4 regions of the Providencia sp. genome follow, and region 4 is predicted to be linked to each of the others. Evidence: predicted binding sites of a transcription regulator. Region 4 holds the regulator's gene; each other region holds the start of a gene.

Evidence for each region. The regulator CRP, encoded in region 4, controls carbon source genes, mostly activating them, when cyclic AMP is high. The targets are predictions, from matches to a motif close to ATGTGANNNNNNTCACAT.
Region 1: a site for CRP is predicted at 4,278-4,295, ahead of ACTH6U_RS09175 (sugar transporter). Genes of this name have one in related genera too.
Region 2: a site for CRP is predicted at 2,180-2,197, ahead of msrB (peptide-methionine (R)-S-oxide reductase MsrB). Genes of this name have one in related genera too.
Region 3: a site for CRP is predicted at 1,593-1,610, ahead of focA (formate transporter FocA). Genes of this name have one in related genera too.

What each region holds. Positions count from the first base shown of each region.
Region 1 is NZ_JBQDNB010000009.1:20,998-29,451, forward strand. It holds gene ACTH6U_RS09165 (FdhF/YdeP family oxidoreductase) at 1-1,825, opposite strand, end outside; gene ACTH6U_RS09170 (DUF333 domain-containing protein) at 2,311-2,616, opposite strand; gene ACTH6U_RS09175 (sugar transporter) at 2,889-4,088, opposite strand; gene ACTH6U_RS09180 (DUF2594 family protein) at 4,570-4,791, shown strand; gene htpX (protease HtpX) at 5,245-6,126, opposite strand; gene ACTH6U_RS09190 (cell envelope biogenesis protein TolA) at 6,591-7,244, opposite strand; gene prc (carboxy terminal-processing peptidase) at 7,431-8,454, opposite strand, start outside.
Region 2 is NZ_JBQDNB010000009.1:4,764-13,217, reverse strand. It holds gene ACTH6U_RS09130 (D-hexose-6-phosphate mutarotase) at 1-789, opposite strand, end outside; gene gapA (glyceraldehyde-3-phosphate dehydrogenase) at 977-1,972, opposite strand; gene msrB (peptide-methionine (R)-S-oxide reductase MsrB) at 2,329-2,742, shown strand; gene ACTH6U_RS09115 (YeaC family protein) at 2,871-3,173, shown strand; gene pncA (bifunctional nicotinamidase/pyrazinamidase) at 3,340-3,966, opposite strand; gene ansA (asparaginase) at 3,999-5,018, opposite strand; gene sppA (signal peptide peptidase SppA) at 5,206-7,062, opposite strand; gene ACTH6U_RS09095 (NAD(P)H nitroreductase) at 7,382-7,933, shown strand; partial or broken gene selD (selenide, water dikinase SelD) at 7,944-8,454, shown strand, end outside.
Region 3 is NZ_JBQDNB010000006.1:102,262-110,715, reverse strand. It holds gene pflB (formate C-acetyltransferase) at 1-598, opposite strand, end outside; gene focA (formate transporter FocA) at 666-1,523, opposite strand; gene ycaO (30S ribosomal protein S12 methylthiotransferase accessory factor YcaO) at 1,855-3,609, opposite strand; gene ansB (L-asparaginase 2) at 3,805-4,848, shown strand; gene chiP (chitoporin ChiP) at 5,399-6,796, shown strand; gene ACTH6U_RS07155 (bactofilin family protein) at 7,060-7,575, opposite strand; gene fur (ferric iron uptake transcriptional regulator) at 8,349-8,454, opposite strand, start outside.
Region 4 is NZ_JBQDNB010000036.1:27,713-36,166, forward strand. It holds gene murP (PTS N-acetylmuramic acid transporter subunit IIBC) at 10-1,479, shown strand; gene ACTH6U_RS19550 (LysE family translocator) at 1,590-2,195, opposite strand; gene ACTH6U_RS19555 (hydrolase) at 2,295-3,281, shown strand; gene ACTH6U_RS19560 (YheU family protein) at 3,275-3,493, shown strand; gene ACTH6U_RS19565 (phosphoribulokinase) at 3,554-4,420, shown strand; gene ACTH6U_RS19570 (OsmC family protein) at 4,509-4,910, opposite strand; gene crp (cAMP-activated global transcriptional regulator CRP) at 5,239-5,871, shown strand; gene ACTH6U_RS19580 (hypothetical protein) at 6,184-7,419, shown strand; gene ACTH6U_RS19585 (aspartate aminotransferase family protein) at 7,520-8,454, opposite strand, start outside.

The DNA of each region.
Region 1 (8,454 bases), on a different contig from region 4:
CATTGGTAAGATGAAAACCGCCAGGAATTTTAATTCGTGCATTGTAATTATCAAAATCAGGTAAAATGACTTCCATCGCATCGCGGATAAGATCATAGTTATCAATGAAGTTATCCCATTCAACTTTAGTTGCGGGTATTGTAGCTTTAGCAATACCCGCTACAATTGCACATTCCGATTTTAAATACGGACTGACGGGTTTTAATAATCCTTTAGAAGCGTGCACCATAGACATAGAGTCTTCCACTGTGATGCACTGTGCGCCACTCGCCTGCCTATCAATTTCACTACGTCCTAACACCGGCAATAAAAAAGTATTTTTAGCTGTCAGTAAATGGGAACGATTGAGTTTAGTTGCAGTATGTACAGCTAAATCGAGTTTTTTCATACCTGCGTAACAAGCTTCTTTATCTGGCATAGCAACTGCTAAATTTCCACCCATACAGATTAATGCGTTAGCACTACCCACAGAGATAGCTTGCATACTTGCCACTGCAGCATGACCAAATTCACTTGGAGGCTGAAAACCAAAACGTTGTGCTATCTTATCCAAAAAATGCTTACTTGGTTTTTCTGTGATCCCAACAGTACGATCCCCTTGCACATTAGAATGACCACGCAACGGGCAAATTCCAGCACCTTCACGACCGATATTACCTTTTAATAGCAACAAATTAACCAGTTGCTGAACATTTTGCGTACCATGCTGGTGCTGAGTTATTCCCATGCCATAACAAATAATGGTATTTTTTGCTTCACTATAAAGGTCGGCAATTTCCTCAATCGCTTCACGGGATAGTCCTGAAACGCGTAAAATATCTTTCCACCCTGTGGTTAACACATCATTTTTTAAGGCATCATAACCGTGAGTGTGGGTTGAAATAAAATCGGTATCAAGAATAGGTGGCTGACCTGTTTCAAGCGCAGTTTGATGACGCTCAATGAGTACTTTCATCACGCCTTTAATCAAAGCAGTATCACCACCAATTCGTACTTTATAATAATGCCCAGCCAAAGGTGTTGATTCTAATGTAAGCATTTCAACGACATCTTGTGGATATGCAAAACGCTCAAGACCTCGCTCTCGCAACGGATTAATAGCAATTATTTTAGCGCCGCGTTTAGAAACCTCACGCAATGAACTCAACATACGAGGGTGGTTGGTACCCGGATTATGCCCAATACAAATCACTAAATCCGCTTTATCAAAATCTTCCAATAATACCGTTGCTTTACCTACTCCAATGGATGCAGCTAGCCCAACACTCGTAGGTTCGTGACACATGTTAGAACAGTCAGGAAAGTTATTAGTTCCATATTCACGAGCCAATAACTGATACAAAAAAGCAGCTTCATTGGATGTACGGCCAGAAGTATAAAACTCAACAGTATTAGGGTCTGAATAGTTTTGCAGTTTTTCACCTATCTGCTTAAATGCCTCATCCCACTCAATTGGCTCATATTTATCTATTTGCGGATTATATTTCATCGGATGTGTTAAGCGCCCTTCGTCTTCCAAATGAAAATCATCCCAACTGAGTAATTCCGTCACTGTATGCTTAGCAAAAAATTCAGGTGTAGTACGTTTTGATGTAGCTTCCCACGCAATAGCTTTAGCGCCATTTTCACAGATATCAAATGATGCAGTATGCTTAGGATCTGGCCATGCGCAACCGGGGCAATCAAAACCATCGACTTTATTCATATCAAACATTGCAATCACATCATGGCCTATTTCCATTTGGCCACGCAACGCTTGAGCAACACCTTTAACGGCACCCCAACCTGCAGCTGGGCCAGTATACTCCTCAATTTTCTTTTTCATTTTTCATTACTCTTCATTGAATTGAAAATAAATAGTTATAATTGTTAATATACTTTTTTATAATTTTAATTATGACCTTACAATGAAGGTTAATAACTTTTCAAATGAAGATCAATTATTTATTTAGAATAAAAAACTGCCAGTCTAAATAAGATAATCTATTACGTACAATAATATAATTATCCTACACCTTATTATCGTAATATAAAAAAACAATAAACGCTTTAATGGCAAAATAAACCAAATAAATATATTTCCGTAAAAACAGTATGTTATGGCGCTTTTACATTTAAGAAAGAGTATAGTTTAAATTTAAAAGAGGACTAGTGATTAATTAAACACTTAACGGCGTAATGTTAATAATAATGATATTTATTTAACTAACCCCTATATTTTTAAATAAATATGGGGGTTAGTTTATTAAAATATTTTTCGCAGTAATATACATCACGATATACATGAAATAATGCGTGGGAAATTGCTTATTAAATACAGCTACCACTTTGAATGATATCAGCCGCACAACGCTTTCCATTAGCAAATTGGCAAACTGCTGTTCGGTTGCCATTCAATTCTAATGTCATCGCAGGTAATCCACCAGCAGAGACACAAGCCTCTTGCGCCCCATAGCCTAAATTAACAACTTGTTGGGCATACTGTGCATCCGAATTTTCCGCTCGTGTCATCTTACTTGATTCAGAATTACTGCAAGCAGTAAGCATGAAAGAAAAAGTACTAATTAAACTTATTGAAATAACCGGTTTTAACAGAGCACTGATTTTACACTTCATCACATTCTCCAATAATATCAGCTTCTGTTCCCTCTAATCAGTGGTACTGCTTCTTGAAAACAGATTAATGGCAACATATTAACTATCTATTAAGCAGCATACCAATAATTGTGGATAAATCGAGCTTTTGGTTGTAAATATTAATCATCGCCATAGTTAGCTACACTATGCTTAGCTACAACCATATTGAATAGACAATATACGCGTGTTATTTAATTATATAGTCAAAATATGCTGCCTATAAAATAATACTTTCATGACAATAAAATTAATTAGTGAATGCTTGATTGAGGTAATTTATCCTTAAATGATTCTTTATAGCGTTTAAAAATATAAATACACCAAATCAATGAGATAATACCAAATGCTGCACCAACATAGCCAATATACGTCATACCCATATGGATGATAACTTGATTACCAAGTAATGCCCCACCACCAATCCCAAGATTAAAAATGCCAGAATAAATTGCCATAGATAGATCGGTCGCGTCGGGCGATAAGTCAATGACTTTGACCTGCATTCCTAAGCCAATACACATAATCGCTATTCCCCAAAATATCGACAGAGGAATAAGGGACCCTATATCTCCGCCTAGCGGCATCAATAATAGTAAGCAGACAGTTAATACACCAATTGCAGTAGGTAAAAAAGTTAATGCATATTTGCTACTATAACGACTAAAAATAACACTGCCAACAATACCTGCGGCACCGAAAATAAGCAGCAATATCGTGGCAAAATTTTGACTTTGTAAAGCAACATCTCGTACAAATGGTTCAATATAGCTATATGCAGCAAAATGTGCAGTAACAACGACAACCGTCAATACGAATATACCCACCAGTGCGGGGCGCTTGAATATGATAGGCAAACTTTTTAAAGATCCCGAATGCTCACTTGGTAAGTGAGGCAAAAAGCGTATAAGTGCAATCATTGTGACAGCAGCGATCGCACCTATAGATAAGAACGTCATGCGCCAACCTAAAAATTGTCCAATTACTCGACCAATAGGTAAACCCAATACTGTTGCTAATGCTGTGCCCGTTGCCAATAATCCTAACGCCTGCGCTTTTTTACCTGCTGGTGCAACTCGGATAGCAAGCGATGCTGTAATTGACCAAAATACAGCATGTGATAATGCGACACCAACTCGAGCGCCTATAAGCGCGTCAAAACTCCATGCAAAGCCCGAAATAATATGGCTAATAATAAAGACAATAAACAAGAATACTAACAACTTACGCCGTTCAATCTTACTGGTTAATAGCATCAACGGTAATGACATTATTGCCACTACCCAAGCATAAATCGTGATCATCAGCCCCGTATGGGCCACTGTCATATCAAAACCTTCAGCAATATCACTTAACAATGCCACAGGCACAAATTCTGTTGTATTAAAGACAAAAGCAGCTACTGCTAATATCACAACTCTTATCCATGCTGTTTTTCTAGAAACCTGAGTCATTGTCTAATACCAAGCCTTATTTTTCCATGCGTTAATCTGCACAAAAAATACAATACCATTGCGCAAAACAACAAAAAGGGAGATTAAGATAAAAGCAACTTTAACGATGACTAAAATGTATCGAGGCACAATTTTACGTGTTGCCGTCGCTACATGTTTATTTTCGCCTTGTGTATGCTATAGAGAATTATGTGAATCATATCACACTATGAGGCATTTTTTAAAGATGCTCTAACTAAGAATGTCAATACAAGACAATCAATATTCAATCTTATTACTTTTCAATAAATACAGCTGAACATTCAGATTAAATTGCCCACTTATGCTTTTAATAACAAAAATAAGACAATCTTGTTGATACTATCCTCATGCACAGCCATTTCTACCACATTATCATTAATACCACTTATGTTAGAACACATCGGGATTTTTTCTGTGCTACAATCTGCGAATTACTGTTTATTATTAAAGGAATCTCTAAATGAAAACCCATTTCCCTACCGAGCCTGATGTTAATACCCTTGCGGATGAGATCACTTGTTTAAAAAATTTAGTCACACATATGCTTAAAGCGATTGGCCAAGCAGATGCAGGTAAAATTTTAATTAAAATGCAAAGAGAAGTCGCATTAATTGAAGATGAAAAACAAGCAGAAACATATAAAAATACACTAGAGCAGATTAAAGCAGGCTATCGCCAATAGAACATTTAGCGATAAATGCTATTTATAGCATATAACCGTATAAAAGCGGTTTATACTGCACAAATAACTAAGTTTCATTTATCTAAATAGCCTATCTTTGTTCATGAATTAAACCATTCTTTATTCATTTAGCTCCCCCTTCAGAACCCTATGAAGGGGGCTTTTTTTATCAAAAAATTAAAGTCAGCTGATCAATATCGCTCTATTTAGCTAGCACTCCACGTTCATCACTAGATAAATATACTTAGCTCTATTTTCTAATTAAAACAGACATTTCATATATATTTATAATTCAGTACTAAAAGTTAGTATTTCTAGACCATAACCTTTGAATAAAAGCTTCTATACCAAAAATTAAATACCTTTGAACATAAAAAAGCCACTCAATAAATTTTGAGTGGCTTTTACTTCATTCAAATTATTATTTAACTTGTCATTTGATCTATGCAAATACTATTTTAAATACTGTCCTGAGCGCAGCGCTTCAATACGCTTGTCTAACGGTGGATGTGATAAAAATAACTCACTAAATGCTTTACCGCGACCATTAATACAAAATGCCATTAAGCGCCCTTCTTCTTGTGGCTCATAGCTAGTTTTTAATCGTTGAAGCGCAGCTATCATTTTTTCTCTACCCACTAACTGAGCAGAACCCGCATCGGCATGAAACTCGCGGTGACGAGAGAACCACATCGTAATAATGCTAGCAAGTATCCCAAATACAATTTCTAATACCATTGAAACTGCAAAATAAACCATGGGATTGCCGTTGCTACTTTCATTTTCATTATTATTGTTTGACATAAATCCAGCAACAAGCTGTGCAATAATACGAGAAATAAAGATAACAAAGGTATTCACAACACCTTGAAGCAACGTCATTGTCACCATATCACCATTAGCAATATGACTAATCTCATGCGCAATAACCGCTTCTGCCTCATCTCGGCTCATGTTTTCTAACAAGCCCGTGCTAACAGCAACAAGAGATGCGTCACGGCGAGCTCCCGTTGCAAATGCATTTATATCAGGCGCATGATAAATCGCAACCTGAGGCATTTGAATACCTACCTGTTGTGCTTGACGCCCTACAGTGTTTATTAGCCATCTCTCTACATCATTACGAGGTGACTCAATAACTTCACCACCAACGGATTTAAGTGCCATCCATTTAGACATCAATAGAGAAATGAATGCACCGCCAAAACCAAACAGCCCAGCCATGATCAACAAACCTTGAGCACTACTGCCTTGAATGCCCGTTAAACTTAAGATTATCCCAAACACAAACATAACCGCTAAGTTTGTGAGCAAGAATAAAACAATTCTCATCATTTTTATGTATTCCTTGGTAAAAACAGATATCACGTAGAATTTACTTTATAAATAAGGTTTTTTCACACTATTTCAAGTCAATTAACATGAAAAAAGCAAAAAACGACATAACTTTACATATAATATGAATAGATGCCTCAAAAAAGATTGTTTTCTTGCAATATTATATAAAATGATACTGATAACTCACTGTTTTTAAAAGTACAAAAATTATCATTCATTTTCTAGATTATTAACTTTTAAAATTCAAGGCTTGATATCAACAGCATACATATGAGTAACCCTCTAGTTTCCGCAATCTTATACACAACATGAGACTAGAGACACATATTTAACTTTTTATTTATCAAATTTAATTCATTCTTACTATCTCTATTAGTATGCAATGATGACAATAAAATACCATCTCACGTCAAATGAGATGGCATCTATTCAAAATAATGATAAATGTCGATAGGTTAAAGTTAATTAGTCGTATTTTTTGGCGCTTTTTCTTTGGTATCTTTTACGGTTTTCTCTTTTGCAACTTTAGTTTTTTCTTTATCAGCGGCTTTGGTCACTTTTTCTTTTGTGGCTTTAGTCGTATCTGTACCAGTCGCCTTAGCAGCTTTATCCTTTACCACTTTAGTCGTGTCTTTATCAGTATCTTTGGTCGCTTTTTCTTTTGTTGCTTTAGTCGATTCTTTATCAATATCCTTAGGTATTTTTTCCTTTGTCGCTTTTAGTGGCTCTTTATCTACTTTCTTCGTGGTCGTACTTTTTACGTCTTTAATTTTATCAGCAGTGTCATCTGATGCTTTGCCAATTTTTTCACTGGTCTTCTTATTTGCTTTTTCACTCGTCGTTTTAATTGATTCTGTTACAGAAGGCTTGCTTGATGGCTTTGAAACACTCGCGCCAGCTACACCCGCTTTACTGTTAATTGAATTTTTTAAGTCTACAGTACAGACCTGTTCAGAGCGGCTCGTTGAGCCATCATTACAAATAAATTGGCCGCCATCACAACGATCAATTCCACCCTTACTGCCTGAACAAGGATAATTCCTTGCATTAGCGGTACCTAATGATGAAATCACTATAACGATAACCGCAATCAATCCTAAAAATAATTTATTCATTGGCATTACCTCATTAATAAGGAACATACCCTAAAAGTTTAGGATAAATTAAGCAAAGGTAAAGAAATCTATAACTAATTGAAGTTGAGAGTTTTAAATATTGCCAGTGAACTAATAATGTAAATGTAATACACACAAAAAAGCCAGCTTTCGCTGGCTTATTGAATAATCTATAGCCGAATAAATTTATTTTTGGTTAGATAGCATCTTGGTATTCTGCTTAGCCAGATCTATTGCCATTTTAACCGTTTCATCCAAATACGGATCTGGACCTTCGTAATCCTTAGGTAAGTCCTCAAGTGACTTAAGTAATGGTTTACCTGCTTTGGAATTACGTTCATTTATGCGTTTTAGCTTAGTCGCTTCAATTTCATTATCTTCTTTTTCTCGCTCCGCATAATTAAGTGATATCAGATTCTTACTCTCTTTATTCACCTTATAACGTGCAATATCTTCATCAATATAATTAAATTCAGGGTCTTTGCTAATACGATCTAAATGCTTGGTTTTTATGACAGATAAATCCCCAGCAACATTACCGGCCTTAGTATAGTTTGCAGGCGGAATACTATCCCAAGGAAGCGCGTTATCCTCAAAGCTCTCACCTGTTTCCGCAGGATCTTGCCCTGTTGGCATGACAACATCAGGTGTTACACCTTCACGTTGTGTACTACCCCCGTTAACACGATAAAACTTCTGAATGGTATATTGTACTGAGCCTAACGACGGCCATTCTGGTTTTAACATTTGATCATAAACACGGCTCAAGCTTCTGTGTTGCTGAACGGTACCTTTACCAAAAGTTGGCTCACCTACAATTAACGCTCTGCCATAATCTTGCATTGCTGCTGCAAAAATTTCTGATGCAGATGCGCTAAAACGATCAACAAGCACGACTAATGGGCCTTTGTAATAAACAACATCGTCATCATCTATGTCTTGGCGAACTTGTCCGTTGTTATCTCTAACTTGGACAACTGGACCTTTAGGAATAAACAAACCAGATAAAGAAACCGCTTCTGTTAATGCACCACCACCATTACCTCGAAGATCAATAATCAAGGCTGATACATTATCTTTTGCCATATTTTGCAGTTGAGTTTTAACATCATTAGTTAACCCAACATAAAAACCTGGAATGTCTAATACAGCAACTTTATCTTTACCTTGTTGCTTAATTGTCAGTTTTACAGCTCGATCTTCCAGTCGG
Region 2 (8,454 bases), on a different contig from region 4:
TGTTTCGACGCAGACCATCTGCTTATAACCATTATTTGGCATATCTTTCATACTGCAAGATAATTCAGCCCATGGATTCCAGCAAACGACATCACTATGATGATAATGGTGGATTTCAATGGTACGAGCCCAACCATCATCGCGTAATAAACTGTATTCTTCAGGTTCGGTATAAACACGGTCAGTCAATTTATTAAATTTGAGCGGTTCTGAAATATAAACTTCTTTATCAGCAACGGTATCTAAATAGTGATCGCCAAGGCCATAAACTGTCGCTTTTTGAATGTCACTTATATTGAAATAGGAATGTAAAGCGGCAGTCGCTTCAAAATCACCATAACTTTCTAATTCAAGCTCACAAGTTTCACCTAATTTCATTCGTAAGATTAATGTGAATTCATGAGGCCACAATTTACGACTGTATTCTGTATCCGTTAACGTGAAAGTGAGAATTACGCCGTCTTCATGTTCGTTATGAGCAGTAAATTTCCAAGGCAAAATACGAGCGAAACCGTGGCTAGGGCTGTTTACAGGACCAAACCAAGGCCAACAGATAGGAATACCCCCACGGATTGCAGTTCCTTCTTTAAATGCGCTCTCTGCGCTGAGCCATAAACAGGGTTTTTGTCCTGCTGGTTGCCAATCAATTAACTGAGCCCCTTGAAGGCTTACAACGCCTCGAACTTTTGGGTGAGAAACCACAATAAGAGGAAGTTCATCCAATTGGCGTTGAGTAATGTATGCAGAGACCTGTTTAATGACTGGTAATGCAAATAATTTATCGTGCATGATATTCCGCCTGTTTTGATGGGACAGAGACAGCAGTTTATTAGGTGGTGAAAGTATTATAGCGCTTCAAATGAATAAAGAATGATAAGACAAGAGATTGAAAAAAAGAAGTGATATATAACCATTTGATGCGATACAAAAGAGCCGCCATAAGGCGGCTCCGTAAACACTAATAACGTAATAGCTCTTATTTAGAGATATGTGAAATTAGGTCTAATACTTTGTTTGAATAACCAGTTTCGTTGTCATACCAAGCAACTAGTTTTACAAAGTTGTCGCTCAGAGCGATACCAGCTTTAGCATCAAATACTGAAGTCAGTTTTTCGCCGTTGAAGTCAGTTGATACAACTTCATCTTCGGTATAACCCAGAACGCCTTTCAGTTCGCCTTCAGATGCATCTTTGATAGCTTTGCAAATTTGAGCGTAAGTAGCAGGCTTTTCAATACGAGCAGTCAAGTCAACAACAGAAACGTTAGGTGTTGGTACACGGAATGCCATACCAGTCAGTTTGCCGTTTAACTCAGGGATAACTTTACCAACAGCTTTTGCAGCACCAGTTGAAGATGGGATGATGTTTTGAGAAGCACCACGACCACCACGCCAGTCTTTATGTGAAGGACCATCAACTGTTTTTTGTGTTGCAGTTGTTGCGTGAACTGTTGTCATCAACGCTTCAACGATACCGAAGTTATCATTGATAACTTTAGCCAAAGGCGCCAAGCAGTTAGTTGTACAAGAAGCATTAGAAACGATTTCTTGACCTGCATAGTTCTTATGGTTAACACCCATAACGAACATTGGAGTGTCATCTTTAGAAGGGCCAGTCAGAACAACTTTTTTCGCGCCAGCTTGGATGTGTTTGCGAGCAGTTTCGTCAGTCAGGAATAGACCTGTAGCTTCTGCAACAACATCAACACCCACTTCTTGCCATTTCAGGTTCGCAGGATCTCTTTCTGCAGTAACACGGATTTTTTTACCGTTAACGACTAAGTGACCATCTTTAACTTCAACAGTACCGTTGAAACGGCCATGAGTTGAGTCATATTTCAACATGTACGCCATGTAGTCTGCATCAAGCAAATCGTTGATAGCAACGATTTCGATATCTGAACGCTCTTGTGCAGCACGGAAAACGATACGGCCAATACGACCAAAACCATTAATACCTACTTTGATAGTCATAGTATTTCCACCAGCTATTTATTCGTGAATTAAGTTACAGTTAAAGTTACCAAAACCTTGCCAGTCGTCAAGCGGAATCGTGTCAATTATTGAAAAAAATCAATTCTGATACCACTAACTGCTTATTTGTTAGCCACTTTAGAGGCAAATATCGCCGCACGTATTATCGGGGTTGTGAGGCATAATGAAACCATCCATCAGTGATATATGTGATGCTGCTCACAAATCAAATGGGAAAGTGTGCTGCTTATTAGTCTAGAATAGTTTTACAAAAAATGTTGTTAAATTTTTGTTGTTTTAGAATTAGTGTATGATTGTGTTAATACCATCTTTTAATTTAAATACATGGGTAATACATGTCAAATAAAATCAAACAACCTATTGATTTATCTGATTTAAATGAAATGCAGCTCTATGTTACGCAGCAGGCAGGAACAGAGCCTCCTTTTAGCGGTCAATTATTACATAACCGTAAAGATGGTGTGTATGAATGCTTGTGCTGCGGTACGCCACTTTTCCTTTCTGAGACTAAATTTGATGCCGGATGTGGTTGGCCAAGTTTCTATGAACCAATCAAGGAAGGGGCGATAAAATATATTGAAGATGTCTCTCATGGTATGCATCGAATTGAAGTTCGTTGCCAAAACTGTAATGCGCATTTAGGGCATGTTTTTCCTGATGGACCACAGCCAACAGGGCAACGTTACTGTATAAATTCAGCATCGTTAAGTTTTTTGGATGATGATAATGGTGAAAAAACCTTAGGTTAGTGTATTTCATGATGCTGAAGCTTGCTGAACACCATAAAGATAAAATAGCAATATCGATTCAGCAAAATAAATGGAAAAAGAATTATTTAAACACTCAGTTTTGTAAGATTTATTTAAGGAGCACTCTTGTGAGCGTAGAAATAGATGCAGAACATATTGAACAGTTGCTTGCGGTGATGACACCTGAAATATACCAGCGTTTGGTAACAGCGGTAGAGCTTGGTAAATGGCCAGATGGGGTAGTATTAACGCCTGATCAAAAAGAACATAGCTTACAAATGGTATTATTATGGCAATCTCGCAATAACCATAATCCAGATCACATGACTGTCGGGACTGATGGACAAATTACCATGAAAAGTAAACAAGAATTAAAATCCATTTTTCAAGGTGATATGTTAGCAACACTGAAACCACAAAATCGTGATTGATTTTAAACTAAAAATGGCGCTTAACGCTGAGAAATGCTTTGCTTCTTAAGATTAAGATAATAAAAAGTGACGTTGTCACTGAGCGTGAGTGATGCGCATTCTGATTTATTGAGATAGTAAATAAGCGCTAAATGCGCTGCGCATGAAAGCAAGGCGCAGTTTGAATTTAACTTAACGCATTGAGAGCAATTAATTTAGCACCTGATTTTTGCATTTCGAGTAAGGCATTCTGGCTATCTTGCGCTGATAAATTCACACCACGACAGCCATCGGTTAGCACATCAACCTGATAACCCAATGTTAGGGCATCAAGCACTGTAAATTTAACACAATAATCTGTCGCAATGCCCATTACGATTAAGTGTGTGATTTGCTGCTGTTGTAGCCATTGATGTAAACGGGTTTGAGTGACTTGGTCATTATCAAAAAAGGCACTATAGCTATCAACTTGATGGTTTTCACCTTTAGTAAAAATTTCGTCAATGGCTTGTATGTTTAACTCAGGATGAAAGTCTGAACCTATTTCGCCTTGCACACAATGAACCGGCCACCAAACTTGTGGAATACCATTTAAGTCACCAATATCGCCAATTTGAGTACCTGAATTATCGGCAAAACTTAAATGTGTCGCGGGGTGCCAATCTTGGCTTGCAATAATTTTGATATTATTTTTTAGGCAGATATCAATCGCCTTATTGGCGGTATCGATGACTTTTTCGCTCTCTTGAACAGCTAATGCGCCGCCTGAACAAAAATCATTCTGTAAATCGACTAATAATAAGGCTGATTTCATTACGCTCTCAGTTCCTATATTGATTTATAGTGCTATTCATCTGCATAGCTTAGCTCACCGCGTAAATTATTTTGCATTAATTCACGGATATGTGATGAGGTATAATCTTGGCTAAGTAAATAATGTAATTTACTTAATGCGGCCTCGAATGTCATGTCATAGCCGCTAATTACACCAGCTTCTGCAAGGGCATGACCAGTTGCGTAGCCTTCCATATTAACTCTGCCAGAAATACACTGGGTCAAATTCACCACGATAATACCGCGATTAGTGGCTTCACGTAAGATGCGTAATAGCTCAGGCTGTTGTGGTGCATTACCGATACCATATGAGCGCAAAATCAATGCTTTTACTGGCTGTTGTAATATGTTTCGGACGATATCTATCGATAAGCCTGGGTAAAGTGTAACAACGCCTATCGGTTGTGGGGTGATGCGGTGCGTTTTCAATTCACCGATACCAATAGGTGCCGGGCACGTATTGTATGAGCGAATATGAATACCTGCTTCCATTAGTGGTGTGCAGTTAGGAGAACTAAATGCATCGAAACCATCCGCATGCGCTTTTACGGTTCGGTTTCCACGATAAAGCTTATTATTAAAAAATAATCCGACTTCATTGACTGGATAATTCGCGGCTAAATATAGCGCATTTAATAGGTTAGTTTGACCGTCGGAGCGTAATGCTTCTAATGGTATTTGTGACCCTGTCACAATAATCGGCTTCTTTAAGTTTTCAAACATAAAAGACAGAGCAGAAGCCGTAAATGCCATAGTATCAGTACCGTGTAGGATCACGAAGCCATCATATTGGTGATAGTTATGACTAATATCATCAGCAATATATTGCCAATCTTCAGGGGTAATATCGGATGAATCGATTAGTGGCTGAAGTTCTCGGATCGTAAACTCAGGCATTTCACTGCGATGGAATTCAGGCATTTTAGCTAATTGGGCTTGTAAATGGCCAGAAACGGGGATGTAGCCTTGAGCTGAGTGGCTCATTCCGATGGTGCCGCCAGTGTAGACAACATAAATCGATTTCTTCTGCATCTTTTTACCTAATCTTTTACCTAAGTCATGTACAGATAAGTTCAAATAAATCATGAACTGGATGTCAGGGATTTTGACTTATTTAATTGGGATTATCTACGGATAAAATAATATTTTATAGATTGATATACAGATACGGTGCTGTAACTCTAGATAAATCCCCCTCATTTGATTGAGGGGGCAATATTTAGTTAATGTCAGCGCAGTTCAGGCAAAATGCATATCGATTTTGTGGATCATTCATTTTTAAAAAGAATTGTGCTTGTTGGCGGATATCAGTTGCAACGGCAGGAGGCAAGAACGCTTGCAACATATCGGGCATCACGGCCTGTACATTTGTGGTTAGCTCAAGGAGGAGTTGATCCATAAATGAAAGCTCAGGTGACATCCAATCGAGTTCAACGGAATCAAGTTTGGCAAGCTCAGCGGCTTTTGATACAGCATCATCAAAGTCTCCGAGTTCATCAACTAAACCATTTTTTAAGGCATCTTGACCAACCCATACACGACCTTGTGCAATTTTATCTATTTCCGCTGGTGTTTTATGACGAGATTTAGCCACTAAGCCAATAAATGTTTCATAGCCATTTTCGATAGTTAATTGCATCATGTCTGAAAACTGAGGAGTGATACCTTTTGTTAGTGAAAGGTCTGCGAGTGGTGAAGTTGATACACCATCAGTATAGACACCGATAGTTTCTAAGGTATTTTCGAATGTGTTGATCACACCAAAGATCCCAATAGAGCCGGTAAGTGTGCTTGGGCTAGCAATAATGTAATTGGCAGGGGTTGATACCCAATAGCCTCCAGATGCAGCCATTCCTCCCATAGACACAACTATAGGTTTACCTGCTGCGCGGACAGAGGCTAATTCACTGCGGATTAAATCTGAGGCACTGACACTTCCGCCAGGGCTATTTACACGTAAAATAATGGCTTTAATGTTGTCATCAAGTCGAGCATCACGAATTTGTGAAGCAATAGTATCGCCGCCTGCGATCCCAGCTGTTTGCGGTCCATCCATAATGGCACCTTGTACAACAATAACGGCAATATTACCCGTTTTATTTGTTGAGGTATCAGCTGTTTGAACCGAATAATCATAGATACTAATGCTGTTAAATTGCTTATCCTCTTTATTCCAACCAAAGTGTTTAGTCAAAATATTTTCAGATTCTTCATGGGTGTAAATTTTATCTACTAATTTTTGTTTTAGTGCATATTGTGCACTACTACCTTTATTGGCACGTAACTGATTCAGTATCTCATCGGCACCCGGAAAAATTTGTTTATCCGTTGTATTCCTGTTGGTTGCTAAGGCCGAAAGATAATTGTTCCATAATGCATTTAACCACTGTTGGTTTGCTTCACGTGCTTCAGGTGACATATTGTCACGCATCATAGGCTCAACGGCTGATTTATATGTGCCAACACGAAAAATATGACTGCTAACTTTTAAGGTTTCTAGTAGCGATTTATAATAAATACTGTTGGTAGAAAAGCCCAAGACACTCACAGAACCTTGAGGTGATAGATAAATATCATCAGCAAAACTGGCTAAATAATATTGAGGTTGGCTAAAATTATCACCGATGGCGTAAACAGGTTTACCCGAGGCTTTGAATTCTTTAATCGCTTTGCCAATATAAGCAAGAGATGGTTGATCTGCACCGACTAAGTTATCTAAACGCAGTACCATACCGGTGATCCGGTCATCATTCTCTGCGTTACGTATGGCATCAACAATATCAAATAGTGAATTTTCCTGCATACGACTATTTGATGTGCCAAGAAGCTCTCTGCTCATTCGCCCAAAAGGGTCGGGCGCTGAAACTTGATCAACAATAACACCTTGAAGATCGACATAAAGTGCACCAAAATAATTTTTTTCGGGTTTAGAATCAGATTGATATAATACAACTGAACCTATTACCACAAAGAACAACACAATAAAAATAGTGTTGAATACGAGTTCCCTAATAAAATTCAGTATTCGCCAGCTAAATTTAAAGACGGTGGCGATAATTTCCCATATTTGGCGCATAACTTCTCCAGAACGTAATCGATACAGTTTTGTATGTTTAATAATACAGTTGTACGTAAATCAAACACATTATTATTCATAACAAAACGGTTATGAGAGAGGTACAATGTGATGATTATATTTTTCAATACATACAAATGATACAATTCAATGAATTAATAAAGTAATTGGTACACACTTTTGCTGATACGAGCCACTTAGTCAATGATATCAGATGGATTAAGTTTCACGGACAGCAACAAATAACAAATATATAAAGTGAGTATGATTCCTCGTTTAAACGACTATCATATCAGTTTACGCTTAATCGGAGACGAAAATGGATGCTTTAACCCTTTTGTTGAATCGCCGTTCAGCTTCAAGGCTGACAACACCAGCCCCACAAGGTGAAGAATTAGAAAATATACTCGCGGCGGGGATGAGAGCCCCTGATCATGGTTCATTGCGACCGTGGCATTTTATAGTGATGCAAAATGAAGGGATCGCAAAATTTAGTCAACTCCTTGAAAAAGCTGCAATAGACGGGAAATTAGGTGCTGAAGTGGAAGAAAAAGCACGTAATGCACCTTTTCGTGCACCGCTAATTATAACAGTTATTGCTAAAGTTCAAGATCATCCTAAAGTACCGCAATGGGAACAAATAGTGGCAGCAAGCTGCGCGGTACAAGCTATGCAAATGGCTGCTGTTGCTCAAGGATTTGGTGGTATTTGGCGTTCTGGCTCATGGACTGAGCATACTGTTGTTCGCGAAGGTTTGGGTTGTGAAGAAAATGACCATATTGTGGGTTTTCTGTATTTAGGAACACCTGAACTAAAAGCACCAGTTAAAGTTCAACGTCCTGATATGACAGGTTTTGTAACGCATTTTTAAAGAGATTAAAATGACTGAAAAAATTAGATTAACGCAATACAGCCATGGTGCTGGTTGTGGATGTAAAATTGCGCCAAAAGTGCTTGAACAAATTCTACATACAGAGTAAGCCAAATTTCATGATCCACATTTGTTAGTGGGCAATGAAACAAAAGATGATGCTGCAGTTTATGATTTAGGTAATGGGATTGGTATCATCAGTACGACTGACTTTTTTATGCCGATTGTTGATTCACCTTTTGAATTTGGTCGTATTGCGGCAACAAATGCAATTAGTGATATTTTTGCAATGGGCGGTAAGCCGATTATGGCGATTGCCATTTTAGGTTGGCCAATTGCGAAGTTACCACCTGAAGTTGCCCGCGAAGTGATTGAGGGTGGTCGCGCAGCTTGTGCTGATGCAGGGATCTCATTGGCGGGTGGACATTCGATTGATGCACCAGAACCTATTTTTGGTTTAGCTGTGACTGGCGTGGTGAATACTGCTTATGTGAAGAAAAATAGTGCGGCTACAGCCGATT
Region 3 (8,454 bases), on a different contig from region 4:
GACTGAATTTGTCTTTCATCAGGAAATCAATACCGTAGAGCGCAACGCGACGGTAGTCACCAATGATACGGCCACGGCCATATGCATCAGGTAAGCCTGTTAAGACACCTGATTTACGACATTTTAAAATGTCTGGAGTATAGACATCGAAAACACCTTGGTTATGTGTTTTACGGTAGTCAGTAAAGATTTTTTTCAGGCTTGGATCTAATGTACGATCGTAAGCTTTACATGAACTGTCAACCATTTTGATACCACCGAACGGGATAAGACCACGTTTCAGAGGTGCATCGGTTTGAAGGCCAACAATTTGTTCTAATTCTTTTGTGATATAACCAGCATCATGGGAAGTGATAGTTGAAGCAACATCTGTATCAAAATCAACCGGAGCGTGAGTACGGTTTTCGATTTTGATCCCTTCCATGACTTTATCCCATAATGCATCTGTTGCTGGGGTAGAGCCTGCTAAGAAAGATTCATCACCTTCATATGGAGTGTAGTTTTTCTGGATGAAGTCACGTACGTTCACGTTATTCTGCCAGTCACCTTGATTAAAACCTTGCCATGCTAAAGCGAATTTTTCATTTAACTCGGACATGATACTTTTACCTTTTAACAATGGATCTTTGTGAGATCTTAATGAATCTTTTGTGTGTTAGTAGCGATTAATGTTTTTGGCTACTACGTAAATGCATTAACCAATAAACTAGGCCGACTAATAAAGCGCCGCCAATAATATTTCCGATAGTTACTGGAATGAGATTTTCTGTAATAAAGTTTCCTACCGTAAGATGTGAAAACTGATCAGGAGACATATTGATCTGAGTCCAATACTCAGCAGGAGCAAATTCTTTAATCATGATACCAAGCGGTATCATAAACATGTTAGCGATACTGTGTTCAAATCCACTAGCAACAAACATTGCGATTGGCATAATTAAAACTAACAGTTTATCTGTCAAACTACGACCTGCATAGCTCATCCAAACTGCTAAACAAACCATTAAGTTTGCTAAAATTCCTAAAGCAACAGCTTCAACAAAAGTGTGATGGAGTTTATGACTAGTTGTTTGTAGTACATTCAATCCCCATTGACCATTAGCCGCTGTGTATTGACCCGCAAACCAAATCAGTGCCACAAAAAATAATGCGCCAATTAAGTTACCGATATAGACATTAAACCAGTTTAGCAGCATTTGCCCCCAAGTGATCTTGCCTGATGCTTTAGAAACAATAGTAAGTACAGTAGAAGTGAAGAGATCGGCACCACACACAACAACTAACATTAACCCAAGGGAGAAGCAAATCCCACCAATCAGTTTGGTAAAACCGAAGGGAGCCTCAGCTGCACCTGTTGTTGCAGTGATATAGAATACAAAAGCGATAGAGATAAACATACCGGCAGTAAATGCTGACAAGTAGGTAATTGCAGGATGTTTATTTGTTTTATAAACACCAGAATCATCTGCGACCTGGGCCATTATAGCAGGTGGTAATAAATTAAAAGGATTGTCAGCTTTCATACCAACACTCTCTTACAAAGTTGATTAATTATAGCACGCAATTATAGTAACAAACGGGATAAGTGAGAAATTTGATATGGATCATAAACTTCATCAAGAAAACGTCCAAAATAGTGATATAAATGTTAAAAACCATGTTAACTCAATGATATTTAACATAAAAATAAAGTTTAAAATTTATAAATATTTTTTAAAAACTGGATAAAAAGAGTTCAGCTAGGTAAATATATGCACTTAAATGTTAATTAATTACAGTGAATGTCGCGACTTTGATCGTTAATTTAACTTATAGAAAGATAAAGGCCCTAAGGCCTTCATCTAATTTGGAATATCATGCATTGTTGCGTTTTGCTTTTTGCAGTTTTTCATAGGCTGCAAGTAGAGCTTGATGTGCTGGTAATGCTTTTAATTCATCATCAATAGCCCATAACCCATAGAAGCAAGATTCACCTGCAATTGCCGCAGATGCCGCGTCGACGGCTTCTTCACCATACATACGTACGAACGCAGGGTAATATTGCGCAGGGTTTCGCTCATCTTCTTGAGATAGCAGCAATAACGTCTGTAAACAACGATAGTAATTAGCACGTTGCGTTGTTAATACTGAACTATTGAAGTCTTGGGTCCATTCTACCCATGCGAGTGCTTGTTCAAGATCTCCGCCAGCAAGTGCTAGCATTGATTTTAATTCACCAATGCGTAGGTTGCTCCAGCCATTATCTTTACCGACAGCTAAGCCCAGTAGCTCACGTACACGAGTGAAATCATCTAGGCCGTCATCATCTAATTGCTCAATCAGTGCGAGATAATCCTCTTTTTTCCACTGGCTCTCAGGCAATGCCATAATGGTATCGCGTAAATAAGCTCCCATCGCATTATTGGCTAAATGAAGATCTTCAACTGGATAAATATCTGACATGCTAGGGACAAGTATACGACAGGCGTATACACCTAAATGGTTATAATCTGCGATGTAAACTTCAGCATCTAATGTATTGAAAATACTAATTAGTGTTGCAAATTCTTCTTGGGTAGTTCCTTTAAAGCTCCAGTCAGCAAATTCATAATCTGCATCTTCTTTAAATAGATCCCAGCTAATTAGACCGCTTGAATCAATAAAGTGAGTTTCTAAATTAGTATGTTCAGCAACTTCTTCATCATCAAATGTTGGTGCATTAAAGACATCAAGATCTTTTAGCCCGCGGCCTTGTAATAGCTCAGTAACGGTACGCTCAAGGGCGACACCAAAGTCAGGGTGTGCACCGAAAGAAGCGAAACAGCTGCCATTTTGTGGATTAAATAAGACGACACAAATAACAGGGAATTGCCCGCCGAGTGATGCGTCATAACAAAAGATAGGGAAACCTTCTTTTTCAAGGGTCTCAATTGATTCGACGATACCTGGATAACGCGCCATCACATCCGCTGGGATCGTGGGCAAACTAATACTTTCTGCAATGATTCGGTTTTTCACGAAACGCTCAAAGACCTCAGATAGTCCTTGTACGCGCGCTTCATTGGCGGTATTTCCTGCTGACATACCATTAGACACATACAGGTTCCCAATAATATTCATTGGGATATAAACCGTGGTGTTATCAGATTGACGCGTAAACGGCAGTGCACAAATACCACGTTCATCATTACCTGATTGTAGGTCAATGAGCTGACTCGCAGCTAGGGCATTATCAGGGTCATAAAACTTAAGCAAACGTGGGTCAAGGATACCTTCTGGCAGGCTATCATCGTCAGTTAATGGGAACCATTTTTCATTTGGATAATGAACAAAGTCACCTTCTGCAATGGATTTACCTAAATAAAAATCAGCAAAAAAGTAGTTTGTTGATAAACGTTCAAAGTATTCGCCAAGGGCAGAGGCTAATGCGGCTTTTTTGCTAGCCCCTTTGCCATTGGTAAAACAAAGAGGACACTCTTTATCGCGAATATGCACTGACCAAACGTTTGGTACAGGGTTTAACCAAGACGCTTCTTCAATATCAAATCCCAATTTTTTTAATTTGGTTTGAAATGCATCAATGGAATCTTCAAGAGCGGCATCTTTGCCGGGTATAAATGTTTGGCTCATTGTCAGTCACTTGTAAATAGAGTGTTTCAGGCGGCCTATGATACGGATTTTTACCGCTGCGCTCACGCTTTTTATTCATTTCATTAAAAATCATCTGAAAGCTAAATATTTTTCCTAAAATAATTATATAGCTCACAACAACAGTACGCTAAAACCACATAATAACAGCAGGTTATTTAATTAAAGGAAAATAGGATGAAACACAGAAATAAAACACTACTTGCTACGCTGATTTCACTGTTTGCCGCTTCAGCATTAGCACAGCCAAATATTATGGTGCTTGCAACGGGCGGTACTATTGCAGGCGGTGGAGATTCTGCCACTTCATCAAGCTATCAAGCGGGTAAAGTTGGTATTGATGCTTTAATTAATGCGGTTCCAGAAACAAAAAAAATCGCCAATCTCAGTGGTGAGCAATTAGTGAATATTGGCTCTCAGGATATGAATGACCAAGTGTGGCTGACACTTGCTAAAAAAATTAATCAAGATTGTGATAAAACGGATGGTTTTGTTGTTACACATGGTACAGATACCTTAGAAGAAACGGCATTCTTTTTGGATCTAACGACAAATTGTAAAAAGCCGATTGTACTGGTTGGAGCAATGCGTCCTTCTACTGCGTTGGGTGCCGATGGGCCTTTAAATCTCTACAATGCGGTCGTATTAGCATCTGACAAGTCCGCAGGAGATCGTGGAGTATTGATGGTGATGAATGATAAAGTCATTCAAGGTCGAAATGTGGTTAAAATGAATACAACACAAGTGCAGGCATTTGATGCGGTTAATGCAGGGGCAGAAGGTTTTATTCATGATGGAAAAGTGACTTTTTATCAAGCAGCGCAACCACGTAGTGATAAAGCGGCATTTGACGTCAATAAACTCGAAAAACTCCCTGCGGTTGGTATTGTTTATAATTATGCCAATGCATCCGCAGCGCCTATCAAAGCACTGAGAGAAGAGGGTGTTGAAGGTATTGTGAGTGCAGGTGTTGGTAATGGTAATATGTATAAAACTATTTTTGAAGCTTTAGCTAATGCGGCAAAACAAGATGTCGTGGTTGTGCGCTCAAGCCGTGTAGCAACAGGTTATACCACGCGTAATGCGGAAGTGGATGATAATTTATATGGTTTTGTGGCATCAGAAAGACTTAATCCACAAAAAGCACGTGTATTATTGCAATTAGCTCTAACACAAACTAAAGATCCGAAACAAATTCAAGCCTTATTTGAGAAGTACTAATTTTTAACTGGTTTTTTATATATGAAGATCCGTAACAATATTGTTGCGGATTTTTTTTAAACAAATATCTATTATTGCTTATTATTTGTTATCAAAAAAAACAAAAAAAATATCTAAATATACTTGTAGCACTAATAGATTTTGACTCAATTAGGTCAATGTGGTGATAGTATTTAAGCAATTATACTAATACTTAACAAATAAGATGGCTAAATAGCAATTTTTAAGCTTTATTTCTGATGATTGAATATTGTTTTATTCTGTATTTTCTCTATTAGTTTTCTCTTTATTATTCTTATATTTCAATTTATTAAGGCTTGTTTTGGCATGATTTTGTTACTGGCAATTTGTATTGCTAAATAATATTAATGTGTCATCGATCATGTTTTGGCAATAAAACTAATATCGATGTTGATAATTCGTGTCGCGAAAAATAGGCTAATAGCATCACAAATGACATCAGTTATTGTGAGTAATTAGATTCAAATTGAAAATTAAGTCGTATTTTGGCCGAACAATAATTCTAAAAAAATATTAGAGGAAATACAGAATGGTTAATAAATTTGTCAATCCTGGCAGGAAGTTGCTCGTCTTAAAAATAGCGATAGCAATGCTTCCTATTGGTTACCAACCTATAATGTACGCAGAACAATTTCTTGATGATTCAAAGCTAACAGGTGGATTGTATTATTGGCAGCGAGATCGTTCGCGTAAAGATTTAAATCCAAGCAGTGATAAATATAATAAATATGCAGATAACCTTAAGCACTCAACATTTAATGCCAATCTTGATTTTTCGTCTGGCTATTTTCAAGATGTAATTGGGTTGGATCTCGCTGCGTTCACAGCAATCGAACTATCAAATAGTGGTCCGGCAGCACCAAATGAAATCGGTTTTAGTGATGCAAGATCGCGTTGGGATGAAAAATATACTGGTGATAGAAGTGGTGTCAGTATTTATAAAGCGGCTGCCAAAATGAAATATGGTCCTTTCTGGGGGAGAGGGGGTTATATTCAACCGACAGGACAAACGTTATTAGCATCTCACTGGAGTTACATGCCTGGAACATATCGAGGGCTAGAAGTTGGTGCTGTTTTTGATTTTGAGCAAAATGGTGAGCTCAGCGCATCTTATATGTGGACTGACCGCTATAAAGCGCCTTGGTATACTGAAATGTATAATTTTAGAGAGGCGGATGGACAAACAGGGATCAGTTATTTACATGCAATTGGCTTTAAATATGATTTCAAAAACTCATTAGTGCTTGAGGGTTCTTATGGTCAAGCTAAGGGTTATATGGATCAGTATTTTGCTAAAGCATCTTATGCGGTTCCAATTGCTGACCGAGATTTACGTATGTCTTATCAGTTCTACGGTTCTGAAGATAAGGTCACTGATGGTGGTGTGAATGATGTTTATGATGGATTAGCTTGGTTACAAGCGATGACCTTAGGTTATACCTATGAGCAATTCGACTTTAAAGTGGAAGGAACTTACGTTAAAGCAGAAGGAAATCAAGGGTATTTCTTACAACGTATGACCCCAGGTTGGGCGACTTCAAACGGACGCATGGACATTTGGTGGGATGGCCGTTCAGATTGGAATGCGAATAATGAAAAGGCATTATATGCAGGTGTTATGTATGATTTGAAAAATTGGGATTTAGCGGGTTGGAAAGTTGGAACCTCATATATCTATGGCTGGGATGCGAAACCTAGTACTAACACGCAGTATGCACAAGATGTACGCCTAAAAGAGAGTGCTTGGAATTTTGATATACTGTATACCGTTCAAACTGGACGAGCAAAAGACACTTCATTTAAATTACATTTTACCAAGTATGATAATCATACCGATATTCCTAGCTGGGGTGGTGGATATGGTAATATTTTCCAAGATGAAAAAGATATTAAGTTTATGGTTATGATGCCATTTACTATTTTCTAAAATTAGCCTATTTGGTTTGAGTCACTGTCATAAATTAATTATGGCAGTAACTTACCAAAATAAGTGATACAAAAACGATTAGCATATATATTAATAATCAATTTAATGAGCATAATAAAAAAATGCACTTATATCGATTAATTGTGGACTAACTAATAGTTAATTAAGTATAAAAAAACAAGATGAATGTTTGTCATCTTGTTTTTTATTTATAATATTATGTTTATAACGCTCATTATGGATATAGATAAAGGAGTCATTTGTTATAATGATGCAATGTTTTTTTCAGGTACTTCTTGTTTAATTTTATCTTTTAGTACAGTCACTTTTTCTGCCTGTATTGCTGCATTTTTTACTTTTGCCTGCCCTGATAATATGCCACCTTTTTTAATCGACAAACTGGTATATTGGATAACGCCGTGAATCTCACCATTGTTCTCGATACTAATTGAATCAGATAAGCATTCACCTTCAACTTTGCCATTAACAACGAGTTCTTTGCTGGTTATATTTCCGGTGACTTGACCATTTAACATTACTTTAACAGTATTATCTTTTCCTGTGATATTTCCAATCACTTTACCATAGATATGAACGAGTTCATTTGCCGTAATATTACCTTCAAATACAACGTCTCTAGCAATTATAGTATTGGTTTTTTCTTCACTTACTGTCGGTGTTGACACGCCAGTTTGTTCTTCTCTCATTGGTATGATCTCTGGTTGAGTCGTTGATATGGCATTTTCTGGTGCTGATTTATTTTGTTTTCTGGTGAACATTTTACTTACCTTTTTCTGATTAAAGTATAAGACCAAGAACAGAATTGATAATACAAATGAAAATAGGCTCAGGGTAGAGCGACTAAAAATCCATGCTATCAAAGTAAGAAACCAGAAGAAAAAACTAGTATTAATAAAAAGATATGATTTTCTCATTACTTAATCTCTTACAAATTATTATAACGACTGAATAAAACATAAGGTAATTAGGTTACAGAAAGTTAACTTAATTCTATTGTTACAATTAAAACGCGTATTTATTTTAATTTTTTGAGTGTAGGATTTCATAACGCTAAGATAATTTAACTCTAATTTAGCGTATTGTGTGTAAGACTTTATTGGTATTAATTTTGTGTATATGAAGTAAACAAAATAAAGTGCCTTTAACGTATTATCCTGTGTCTTATGTATTAGTAAGGATAAGATAATTAGCCAATTAATATAAAGGATTTAAACTGAATTGCAACACATTATAGCTTAGCTTTATTTTTAACATTAAAGCAGATAATAAAAGTTATAAATTAAGTACTTAAGTCAACTATTGGTGCTTTTTACTGTTAGAGATAGATTAAATATATGAGATTCTTAAAAGGTGCGTTAGATGTTTTTTTATGGCGCTAAATAAATGAATTTAAGCGTTGTTGTGATAAATAATGATGGCAGTTAGATGAGCTATATAAAAAAAATACCTGATAACTTTAGGCTATCAGGTATTTTAAGATTTAATCGTAACATTACTGTAACGTCATCGACATCACGATAAGTGTACTAAGTTATTCTTTTGCTTCATGTGCATCAGCATTACTACGGCAGTCATTACCATCGGTGCAGTGGCCATAGAGGTACAAGCTATGGTTAGATAGCTTAATTCCGTGGCGT
Region 4 (8,454 bases):
ATAAAAAGCATGGCTAAAATAACAAAAGAAATGATGCTGCAGATCCTGCAACTAGTTGGCGGTAGTCATAATATCAAGCAATGCGGTAATTGCATGACTCGCTTACGTTTGACATTAAACAATGACCAACTTGTCGATAAAGCTGCAATAAAACAGGTTCCTGGTGTACTCGGTGTAATTGAAAGTGATGAGCAATTACAAATCGTACTCGGCCCAGGAAAAGCACAAACTGCCGCTGACCTAATGAATCATATTATTGAAAATGATGAAGATGCAGATATCGCATCGTCAGCTCCAACACAAGATCTTAATGAGATAGCCTCAGCAAACAAACAACAATTAAAAAAGAAACAAACAAGTGCAGTTCATCGTTTTCTATCCAAATTTGCGACTATTTTTACGCCATTGATCCCCGGTTTTATCGGCGCAGGTTTGCTTATGGGACTCGCTTCGCTGTTAAGCTTGCTCCTCGCAAATGAGAATCTATTTCCGCCCGACTCCCAACAACTTGGTTGGCTAAAAAGTTTAATCGCTTATATGGCCGTATTCGGGAAGGGATTGTTTACCTTTATGGGTATTCTCATTGGCTATAATGCACAAAAAGCTTTTGGTGGTAGCGGTGTTAATGGTGCCATTATTGCCGCATTATTTCTGTTAGGTTATGACCCAGCTGCAACTAAAGGCTTCTACTCCGGTATGACAGACTTCTTTGGCTGGTATATCGACCCAAGAGGCAACATTATTGGTATTTTGATTGCCTGTATTTTCGGCGCTTGGGTTGAAAAACAAGTACGTAAAATTATCCCAGCTAATCTTGATATTATTCTGACATCAACTATTACATTACTAATAGTTGGAGCCGCGACATTTATTTTCATCATGCCAATTGGTGTTTGGTTATTTAACGGCATGTCATGGCTATTCATGCATTTAAATGGTAATCCAATAGGTACTGCACTTCTTGCTGGTTTGTTCTTAATTGCAGTAATGTTTGGTGTTCACCAAGGTTTTATCCCTGTCTATGTAGCGCTTGTCGAAACCCAAGGGTTTAACTCACTATTCCCGATACTTGCCATGGCAGGTGCTGGGCAAGTAGGCGCTGCACTTGCGCTTTATATGAAAGCTAAAAAAGGCTCAGTGATCCGCAGCCAAATTAGTGGTGCACTTTTCCCAGGGTTCTTAGGTATTGGTGAACCATTAATTTATGGTGTTACATTGCCTCGTGTTAAACCATTTATCACAGCGTGTTTAGGTGGTGCTGCCGGTGGTTTCTTTATCGGTTTAATTGCTTGGATGGGCTTACCTGTTGGGCTTAACACTATATTTGGCCCTTCTGGACTGATTGCAATTCCATTAATGACTTCAGCACAAGGTGTGCTTGCAGGTATGGCAGTCTATGTTGGCGGTATTTTAGTGGCCTATGCCTGCGGATTTTTATTCACTTATTTATTTGGTAGTAAGAATATCGATTTAGATTAATTCGTAAAATGTTTTTAACTAAAGGCAGCTATTACGCTGCCTTTTTAGGTTTTATTCATTCACATTGACCGCATAATGACTTAGGTATATTTCAGCCTACTGTTACCATTCTATTCCAACCAAATCAACGGAACACACAGTGCAGTTAATAATCCCATCACCAAATTAAAAATAAACCATGCACGGCGACTGCGTAAAAACAGTCCAATTAAAGAACCAAACCCCATCCATATCAGTCCAGCAACAAAATTTACAATAATAAATGCAATACTCATTATGATAATTGACTCAGTAAAAAGCTCCCCCGGTAAGCTGAAACTCCCCACTGCGCCTAAACCCATCATCCATGCTTTTGGGTTTAAAAACTGCAATAATCCCCCTTGATACCAAGTTACGCTTTTTACTGCTTCGCTATTTGTCTTAAGTGGTGCATAATTCGCAGTTGCTGTTTTCCATGCTAGCCATAACAAATAAATGCTACCAGCTACTTTTAATATCACATGAATGGCTGGATATAACAGCAAAAGCGCTGCAATACCAAATGCAGACAAATAAAGTATGGATTGCATGCCAAGCATAATTCCTAGCAATAATGCGATACTACGACGAAAACCCGAATTGGCAGCACTGGATGTTAATAACATATTGTTAGGGCCGGGTGTCACCGCCGCAATGAATAAAAACGTAAAAAGAGAAAAAATAAGCCCCAGTGTCATTTATAATCTAATCCTCAACTTAAACTTGCACACTTGCATCACAAAAAAATAACAGTATGTTATGTGCCTCACAAGAGTTCTAAGAAATTAAATAAGGCTATGTCAGAAAATTTCCGTCCTATCAATTGGGCTAAAAATCCACATCTCCAAACCTTATTGCCAAGGATTTTTCGTCGAACGCCGAAAATCAAACCGACTTGGCAACGACTAGAATTGCCCGATGGCGATTTTATCGATCTCGCTTGGAGTGAAAAACCTGAGCTGGCAAGCCATAAGCCCCGCTTAGTTATTTTTCACGGCCTAGAAGGGAATTTTAAAAGCCCTTATGCACACGGAATGCTTGAAAGTGCGCAAAAACAAGGCTGGCTTGGTGTTGTTATGCACTTTCGAGGTTGTAGTGGTGAACCTAATCGTCAAAGCCGAATTTATCATTCAGGTGAAACCAGTGATGCACGCTATTTCTTACATTGGTTAAAACAAACTTGGGGCAATGTGCCAACAGCGGCGGTCGGTTACTCGCTTGGGGGCAACATGCTAGCCTGTTATCTCGCTGAAAATGGTGAGAATGCTGACCTTGACGCCGCGGTAGTTGTCTCCGCACCATTAATGCTAGAAGCCTGCTCTTTACGCATGGAAAAAGGTCTCTCACAGTTTTATCAGCGCTATTTATTGAATGGTTTGAAACGCAATGCAACGCGTAAATTGGTGCGCTATCCGGGGTCTTTACCATTGAATTTATTGCAACTGAAACAACTCAAACGCATTCGTGAGTTCGATGATGTCATTACTGCACGCATTCATGGATTTGATGATGCAACGGATTACTATCAAAAATGCAGCGCATTACCAAAATTGTCGCAAATCACCAAACCAACGCTGATTATTCATGCTAAAGACGACCCATTTATGGCTCCCGAAGTTGTGCCTGATTTAAGTCATTTACCCCATAACATTGAATACCAAATGACAGAACACGGTGGCCATGTTGGTTTTGTTGGTGGTAGTTTTAGAAAGCCACAAATGTGGTTAGAAACACGAATTCCGCAGTGGTTAGCACCCTATTTAAATGAGAAAAAACAATGTTAATCCCTTGGCAAGAGTTAGCCCCCGAAACACTTGATAACCTAATAGAAAGCTATGTGTTACGCGAAGGCACTGATTACGGAAGCCATGAAAAAAGCTTGCAAGATAAGGTTGATGATGTGAAACGCCAGTTAGTTTCTGGCGAAATTGTGCTAGTCTGGTCTGAACTGCATGAATCAATTAACTTCATGCCTAACAACCAATTCCGCCCGTAAACCCGCTTCGTTCGCTGTTTATTAAAATAGTGGCCAAAAGCGCAACGCAGGGAGACCACTATGTCGAAAAAGCATCCAATTATCGCAGTTACCGGTTCAAGTGGTGCTGGAACAACATCAACCAGCCAAGCTTTTCGTAAAATCTTCCATCAATTAAACATTCAGCCCGCAACACTTGAAGGCGATAGCTTTCATCGCTATACCCGACCTGAAATGGATATGGCAATCCGCAAGGCCAGAGAGCAAGGGCGTCACATTAGCTACTTTGGTCCAGAAGCCAATGACTTCGCACTCTTAGAGCAAACTTTAGTCGATTATAGTCAGACAGGACACGGACAATCGCGTAAATATCTCCACACTTACGATGAGGCAGTTCCTTATGGCCTACAACCGGGTATATTCACACCTTGGGAGCCTTTCACTGAGAACACAGATGTTTTATTCTACGAGGGATTACATGGTGGAATAGTCACGCCAGAGCACGATGTCGCCCAGCACGTCGATTTGCTTGTCGGTGTTGTGCCTATTGTGAATTTGGAATGGATTCAAAAATTAATCCGCGATACAACAGAACGTGGGCATTCTCGAGAAGCGGTCATGGACTCGGTTGTTCGCTCGATGGGAGACTATATTAATTATATTACGCCTCAATTTTCACGCACTCATATCAATTTCCAACGAGTCCCTACCGTCGATACCTCTAACCCATTTTCAGCCAAAGCGATTCCGTCACAAGATGAAAGTTTTATTGTGATCCGTTTTCGCGGACTCAAACAGATTGATTTCCCCTATTTATTATCAATGATAAGCGGCTCATTTATTTCGGCAATAAATACCATTGTCGTGCCCGGTGGCAAACTTGGCTTAGCCATGGAACTAATTATGACCCCATTAGTTGAAAAGTTAATTACACAAAAACAAGATTAACTTATCACTGTTCTAAATAACTGATGCTTACCAATAAATAAAACAAGCATCAGTTATTAAAATAAATAGGCAAAAATTAAACTTATTATTAGTTTTTAATTTCAAAGCTGTGTGTCACTTCAACCGCTTTTTCTAACATCAACGCCACTGAACAATATTTTTCCGCCGAAAGTTGAACCGCGCGCTCAACCGCTTTTTCTGTTAATTCATGACCTGTTACAATAAAGTGCAAGTTAATGTGAGTAAAATAACGAGGTGCTTCATCGCGACGCTGCGAAGTTAATTTCACCTCACAATCCATAATATCATTACGGCCTTTTTGTAAGATAGAAACGACATCAATTGCACTACAGCCTCCAGCGGCCATTAATACCATTTCCATTGGGCTAGGCGCTTTGTCACCTGCATTTCCATCCATCATCACTTGATGCCCAGATGCTGACTCACCTAAAAAAGAGAGTCCTTCAACCCATTTAACTCTTGCTTCCATTGTTATTCCCCTTGAAAAAATAATCTTCAGAAACACATTGTTCCATAGATATAGCCAATATTACATCAGCTTTATTTAGCTGAAGCGATACAGGCGAGACTTTCTGGATTGAATGTGCTACAAACAATACTTAGTTGATAGGATTAAGATCAAGACTCAACGTTTTAATTGATCATATTATAGTGTCGATATTAACTTACTTCATATCTGCTGCATGTATTAATTAGAGTAGATAAGGTAAACTAATATGCTAAGCTAGTGACTTTAAAGACAGCCCTTCTAGCACGCTTTTTTGAATGGCTGCAATAACATACAGAGGATAACGCTAATGGTTCTCGGCAAGCCACAAACAGACCCTACTCTTGAATGGTTTTTGTCACACTGCCATATTCATAAGTATCCATCAAAAAGCACACTGATCCATCAAGGTGAAAAAGCAGAAACCCTTTACTATATCGTGAAAGGTTCAGTGGCTGTTTTAATCAAAGATGAAGAAGGCAAAGAAATGATTCTCTCCTACCTAAATCAAGGAGATTTCATTGGTGAGCTTGGGTTATTCGAAGAAGGTCAAGAGCGTACAGCGTGGGTTCGTGCAAAAGTAGCCTGCGAAGTCGCTGAAATATCTTATAAAAAATTCCGCCAACTGATTCAGGTTAACCCTGATATCCTTATGCGCCTTTCTGCACAAATGGCAAGTCGCCTACAAACGACTTCTGAAAAAGTGGGTAACCTCGCTTTTCTAGATGTCACCGGACGTATTGCTCAAACACTGTTAAATTTAGCCAAACAACCAGATGCTATGACTCACCCAGACGGAATGCAAATCAAAATTACACGTCAGGAAATTGGTCAAATAGTAGGTTGTTCACGTGAAACTGTCGGTCGTATCCTAAAAATGCTAGAAGATCAAAATCTGATATCTGCACATGGTAAAACGATAGTCGTCTACGGGACTCGATAATTTATATTCTGGCCTAGCTTGATTGGCTAGGCTACTATTTAAAAACAACCTTATATCACTGATATAAGGTTGTTTTTTAGAATGAAAAAAATACCTAAATTAAAGAGTATAAATAAAATCAATATTATTTCGTTATACTATTTACACGGCGCATTAGACATAGTAAATACATATAGAAATAATATTATTCAGATAATATATTAGGGATAGTAAATACACATAGAAATAAATAATCGTTTATTTATATCATCAAAGTCTTTACCTTATCTATAATTAGCATAACTAATTAACTAATAGATTACTGGAAAATATATGATTATAAATATAAATAACCTCAACAGATATAATGAGAATTTAAATACTTCAAAAAACACTGGAACAGCATCCAACACAAGTATTCAATCAAATAATCATTCATCTACTTATGAAGAAATAAATAGCGTCACACCCTCACAGAAATCAAACCCGTTAATAGAGAAAAAAACAATTCCCTGTAGTTATGAAAACTCAGTACGCAGACAAAAAAGGAATAAAAATGTAATTATTGATTCCATTGACTTTAAAGCATCACAATCAAAATTCATGAATTTAAGTCAAAATGGAAAAATTCCAACTAGCCCATTCATTACTAAAAAAGATATAAATGGACATAATAACAACAGAAGGTTAATTGATAAAAAACCAATTAACTTTAATGAGGCCTATAAAAAGTTTGAAGGGAAAGATTTTATAAATAAAAACAAATCTCTAACTTGGGACTCTGGCTATGATGACCATTTGACGTTTAAAAATAAACCAGTAGACAATGAATTAAATATTGATTATGAACCAACTTTCATAAATTCAAATTTATTGAGGTATAACCCTAACTTTTATACATTAACTGCTAATGATGCTAATGACTCAACATCTATTAATAATGAAAACCCAGAAAAAGAAATAGATACTCAGTTAAAAACAAAAAAAGAAAATAATACTATTATTTTAAAAAGTAAAATACCTAAAAAAATAAAACTCTCAATAGATGAAAAAGAACAAATCAAAAAAAAATTCACGATGCCAAAAACACTTAACTCTTCTAATGAAAGTAAGATCCCATTACTTACAGGCTCAATGAATAAACTTAATACAGCTAATAATACTAATCTAGGAAAAATAAAAAAAATCAATGGTAAAAACATTGTAATAATGGATACCCCATTAAAAGAGATATCAATAAATAAACAAAAACATCCTACGAGTATTCTATCAAAAAATGAAAAAAATATATTACCAGAAAATAATATTAAAAAAAGAAGCATAACATTCAAAAACCAGCAAGAATCTAATACTCGCTTATCTCAACGTAAAAACTCAAAATTAAACCAACAGCCCACAATCCAAAATAAACCACTAACTAATAATAAAAAAATAGATACAACAAACTTAATTGAAATAGAAAAAAAGGCAGATAAAACACTTAGTGAGATAAAAAAATTAACTCAAGATATAAAACAGGAAGAGTTGTATTCAAGTAATATCATTCAAAAACTTAAACGTCATAAATAATTCTGTATAGCCACCACAGTATTAAAGGTAGATGTTACCAAGCTCGATAATAAACCAAATTGCAGAGACATAAATGCCTCTGCAATTTATCAATAAATCGTTAGCTCAATAATTTCCCAATCGCTGCTTCTAGCTTTATCATACCGCTATTAATTTCTTCTTCTGAAATAATCAATGATGGGGTGAAACGTAATACGTTTGGCCCTGCATTTAACATCATCAAGCCTTCTACTGCACAAGCTTGCATGACATCTTTCGAACGATTGAGCAATTGACCTTTAAGTTCAGCACCAATTAATAGCCCCATTCCTCTTATTTCAGCAAAAATATTATATTTGTCATTCAACTTATTTAGATGAGAAACAAACAAATCATGACGTTGTTGCACGCCATTTAACACTTCATCAGTATTAATAATATCAAAAGCTGCATTACCCACCGCACAGGCGAGCGGATTACCACCATAAGTTGTACCATGGGCACCGACTTCCATGGTTTGAGCAATGTCTTTCGTGGTGATCATCGCACTAATAGGGAAGCCACCACCCAGTGCTTTTGCAGTAGTTAAAATATCGGGAACTACATCATAGTGCATATAAGAAAATAACTTACCTGTACGCCCCATACCACTTTGCACTTCATCAAAAATAAGCAAAGCGTTATTTTCATCACACAGTTTACGCACTCCTTGCATAAATTCCATTGTCGCCGCAGTAATGCCCCCCTCTCCTTGTATCGGTTCTAAAACCACAGCACAGGTATTTTCATCAATAACTGCTTTCACTGCCGCTAAGTCATTAAAAGGGACGTGAATAATATCAGCCGGCTTTGGACCAAAGCCATCTGCGTATTTAGCCTGTCCCCCTACGGAAACAGTAAATAACGTTCGACCATGAAAAGCCTGCTTAAAAGCAATAATTTTTGTTTTATACGGATTATATTGAGTAATTGCGTAACGACGCGCTAATTTGAAGGCAGCTTCATTGGCTTCAGAGCCAGAGTTAACAAAAAATGCACGATCGGCAAATGTCGCAT